DNA from 2 places in the Serratia fonticola genome. Region 1 is predicted to be linked to the other one. Evidence: riboswitches for the same ligand, from Rfam matches in the RefSeq annotation. Region 1 holds a riboswitch; the other holds the start of a gene.
What was found. A riboswitch is a leader RNA that binds a small molecule or an ion and turns the genes downstream of it on or off. The one in region 1 is predicted to bind magnesium.
Positions count from the first base shown of each region.

Region 1 (2,411 bases):
TGCCCGATTTTTTTGTTTTTCTAGACGATGGAATACCTCAGTTCGATATTCTGCTTTCGTTCAATAAAGCGTCAGCTGAAGAAATAGAAACGGGCCACAATCAGCACCGTTAAAAGGGTTAGCGCAATGATGCTGCGCTTTAAGTTTTCCAAGGTTATTCTCCTCATTATCTACATTGCAGTATAGGCACTTTATTCAGGTCATTAATGGGGTAAATAGGATATTTAATCGACGTTGATAGAGTGAAAATACGCCTTGAAATGTCATTATGGGTCAGTATTTTTATATTTTTGTAAAATCAATAATAGGTGCCAGGGGCAGGGTCATTAATGGCGTTGCTTGTGGAATATGTCCGTATGAAATTCTAAATAACGCTTAAACCAAACTCCTGAAAGTACGATCCTCTAGCATATTATTTATCAAAAACAAAACAGCCATTATTAAATTAAACGAGGCGGCGTTTTTCGTTTAACTTAAAAAATTCTGTGATAACAATGTTTTTATTATGTTAATTTTTTGCTTTTCATATAAATGACGTATAAACAACATTTCCGTTTTTTATCTCTATCAGATAAAACCCGGCATAATGCCTGCGCTTTATCTAGCTTTACGATCTCGTTATGGCGAGGCTCCTATACGAACACAAGTTACCGCTCTAATGGCATCGAGAGAGGCCACCAAGGGTAAAACAAGCATTAGCCGAATCAAGGCATTGCTAAGGTAACTTCCCCCTGGGGATACGTTGTATAGTGCTAAACCCAAGACGTGGGGATCGGCTTTCGCTGTCCTGTCTTGTCGCCTCTATGAGACTCCATCTTTCAATCGGGAGTATCTAGAATGTCACATGTTGTATTGCAAGACCTTTACCAAAATGCCAACTTTGAAGACGACGCCGTTGCGCGTTATATGAACAAAAAAGTCTTTGTTCTGCATCAAGATCTTTACGTTGGCGAAGCCAGGAAAATATTCGTTAATCAACTTTCCAACGACGATATTCCCGCACAAATTTTTATTGAAGACGGCACCAAACTGGTGGGAGTTCTTTCTGTTAAACGCTTATTGCAGGAAGAACATAATGGCGAGCGTATCAAGGATATGATGGAAACCACCTTCTTCCATGTCAAACCCACGGACGAACGTGAACATATCGCCAAACTGGTGGACAATAATAATTTAGATATTGTGGCAGTGGTCGATAATGGCCGTTTGGTTGGCTGCTTAACGGAGCGCGAAATAGCGCAGATTATCGAGGATGAAAACACCGAGGATGCCCATATGCAAGGGGCAAGCCTGCCGCTGGATAAGCCTTACCTTGAAATGACCTCTTTCGAACTGTGGAAAAAACGCAGCGTGTGGCTGCTGTTGCTGTTCGTCGCCGAAGCTTATACCAGTACGGTTATTCAGCATTTTGAGGAGTCATTGGAAGCGGCGATTGCCCTGGCCTTCTTTATCCCGCTATTGGTGGGCACCGGGGGCAACAGCGGTACGCAAATCACCTCAACCATTGTGCGGGCCATGGCTTTGGGAGAGGTCCGTATGCGCGATGTGGGGAGCGTGCTGCGCAAGGAAATGACTACTTCGATCATGATCGCGTTAACGCTGGCCTGTGCTGGTGCGTTCCGTGGTTGGATGATGGGGATCGGCTATGAGATTACGCTCATCGTGAGCTTGACCCTGGTTTGTATTACGTTGTGGGCCGCGATTGTCTCTTCCGTGATCCCAATGGCTCTGAAACGCTTCGGTGTGGATCCTGCCGTAGTTTCCGCCCCGTTTATCACCACGCTGATAGATGGCACCGGCTTGATCATCTACTTCAAAATAGCCCAGTGGACCTTGGGGCTGAATTAATAATGGAAACCGGCGCAAGCCGGTTTTTGCTATGATTAACGGGCTTTTTAAGCCGTGTAGTTGACTGAAATCAAAGCATTTCCAGTTTGCAGGATGGTTCCGAGGCGGCTTTGTCAGCGGGTGTAAATTCCGTTCCTGTGAGGGTTTTCTGCCGATATACTCAGCGCAGTTTCTTACTCTGGAATTTTTGCATGTCGGCTTTGGCGTCCATCTCAATATCTATGCATCGGTTGCGCTTCGCCAAGAAGCGGGCCGCAGCATGGCTATTGGCCGTCTGCTGGCTACTGCTAAACAGCCAACTGGCGATCGCCAGCCATCACTGCAATCTGCAACTCACCACCGTTGCGCCAGCCGCACAGCATACGATGCATATGCAGGCCGCCGATCCGCTAGCCAATGAGATGATGCAGGCCGAAGGGCCACTGTGTGAAAAGCACTGCGTACCAGATTCTGCACAGCAAGATCACGGCAACCTGGCCTTGGCGGCGGTATTACCCGCCAGCAGTGAGCTGTTGGTTGCCGATCCTCAGCCCCAGGCACAGTTCTCACGCCTCGATTGGCAA
Region 1 is NZ_CP011254.1:5,868,406-5,870,816, reverse strand. Features, by position in the region: M-box (ykoK) riboswitch at 608-778, shown strand; gene WN53_RS26055 (magnesium transporter) at 838-1,848, shown strand; gene WN53_RS26050 (hypothetical protein) at 2,040-2,411, shown strand, end outside.

Region 2 (2,411 bases), 1.6 Mb from region 1:
TTGAAACCCTGGTTGAGGTGATGAACACCGAAGGGCCAACCCTGCACACCGAATCCCTTCCAAAATCCATCGTCAAAAACGCCGACGGCAGCCTGACGCTGGCGTTGGAAAACGGCAAAGAGTTCACCGTGGACAGCCTGGTCTGGGCCATCGGCCGCGAACCAGCGACCGATAATCTGAACCTGGCAGTGACCGGCGTGAAAACCAATGCCAAAGGTTACATCGAAGTCGACAAATTCCAGAACACCAACGTGAAAGGCATCTACGCGGTAGGTGACAACACCGGTGCGGTTGAGCTGACCCCGGTTGCCGTCGCCGCTGGCCGTCGCCTGTCCGAGCGCCTGTTCAACAACAAGCCGGACGAACATCTGGACTACAGCAACATCGCCACCGTGGTGTTCAGCCACCCGCCAATTGGCACCATTGGCCTGACCGAACCGCAGGCGAAGGAGCAGTTTGGCGAGGACAAAGTGAAGGTCTATAAATCGTCCTTCACCGCCATGTACAGCGCCGTAACTCAGCATCGCCAGCCGTGCCGCATGAAGCTGGTATGTGTGGGTGAAGAAGAGAAGATCGTTGGCCTGCACGGGATTGGCTTTGGCATGGATGAAATCCTGCAGGGCTTTGCCGTGGCAATCAAGATGGGCGCGACCAAGAAAGACTTCGACAACACCGTGGCGATCCACCCAACCGCAGCGGAAGAATTCGTGACTATGCGGTAATAGTGCATTCCTAACTGTAAAACCGACTGTAAAAGGTCGGTTTTTGCTTTTATTCAGCGTATAAATGCTGATTAAGGTAATTGAATATCCCCGTCATGGTGTTTATATCACTGCAAAATTATCGTTCATTAAGATAAATCGTTCGTTTAAATATAACTTCTTAAATATCACCTCAACGAGGTGCCGATTTTCGAGCACAATCGCGCCCAGCACGCCTATAATCACCGCGTAGTTATATGCAGTATCTCGTTTGGCGAGGCTCCTATACAAACACAGGTTACTGATCTGACGACATCGAGAGATGCCCAAGGTTAAGACAGGCTTTATCGGATTAAGGTTCAGCCCAAGGTAACTTCTGAACTGTTCTTCAGATACATTGTTCAGATACGTTGTATAGTGCTAAAACCTGGACGCGGAGATAGGCTTTCTGCACTCCCCCTCTTTGGTTTACTCCCCTATGCGATGCACTGTTGAAGTTTAAACAGCAATAGGGTCAATGACTTCCAGACTCCTCAGCGATGACCGCTACCGCGCCAGCAACACAGGCGGGTCAGCCATTGCTAACTCTTTGAACGCTGACTTTTTCTCCGCGCAGGTACCCTGACGGTGAATGAAGCCAGAGACTACGTTGCACACTTACTTTTAACCACAGAGGTCGTTATCGATTACAGTTAACCGAGGATAAAATTATGGGAAATATGATGTTTTTTATGGGATTTTTGTTTTTCGTCAGCTCACTGGGGCTGATTGCAGCCTATCTGAGCACCAAATGGGATGACTAATGAACGAAAAAGATCCGCCTAGCATCATCCTCCCCGTAGCCTCATCAAATCATTGCGGGGAGGATGAATAACCGCAATAAACGGACGGTATTTACCGCGCGTGATAATGATGATGATTTTTATTCTTGGATTGCTGTACGCTATTTTTATGATCTCGGTAGGAATTAATGAGATTTATTTACATTCCACCGGTCAAACTGCATTTCTCTCCTGTTTATTGCTGACAGCTACCGCAAGCTTGCTGCTCGTCGCTTTTGTCTGGCAATGTTCCGTAAAAACCAAACGCTGATTTTTTTAATTCAACTATGAGCTGTGCTATGCAAAATCAAAAACAGGCCGTCGCCCGAAACTCGATGATTATCAGCGGATTGTTGGCGTTAGGTAAATTTATCGCGGGTATATTTACCGGCAGTATTGGCCTGATATCCGAAGGTATCCATTCATTTACCGATTTTATTGCCACCAGCATCACCTGGTGGGCGGTGAGCGTCAGCGATAAGCCTGCTGATGATGACCATCACTTCGGCCATGGCAAGGTTGAGAATCTGGCCGCATTGTTTGAGGTACTCCTCCTGCTGGCGGCTGGGGGTTGGATCGTCTTTGAAGCAGTAAGCAGCCTGATAGGTGAGGCAAACCAGATTGTGGCTGCACCGGTAGTGATTGCGGTACTGCTGGTGTCCATTGTGGTTGACTTCTTCCGTGTCCGGGCCTTGAACCGTGTGGCCAAAGCCACCAACAGCGCGGCTCTGGAAGCCGATGCTCTGCATTTCTTCTCCGATATGTTGTCTTCCGGCGTGGTGCTGTTGGGCATGGTTTTTGTGCTATTTGGTTTTGCCCGTGCGGACGCACTAGCGGCACTGATCGTCGCCTGCTTTATCCTGACTGCCGCCTTGAAGCTAGGAAAACG
Region 2 is NZ_CP011254.1:1,488,450-1,490,860, forward strand. Features, by position in the region: gene gorA (glutathione-disulfide reductase) at 1-722, shown strand, start outside; M-box (ykoK) riboswitch at 961-1,147, shown strand; gene mgtS (protein MgtS) at 1,433-1,504, shown strand; gene WN53_RS06595 (cation-efflux pump) at 1,822-2,411, shown strand, end outside.
Region 2: linked by a shared signal. The riboswitch ahead of mgtS (protein MgtS) and the one ahead of WN53_RS26055 (magnesium transporter) in region 1 are both predicted to bind magnesium.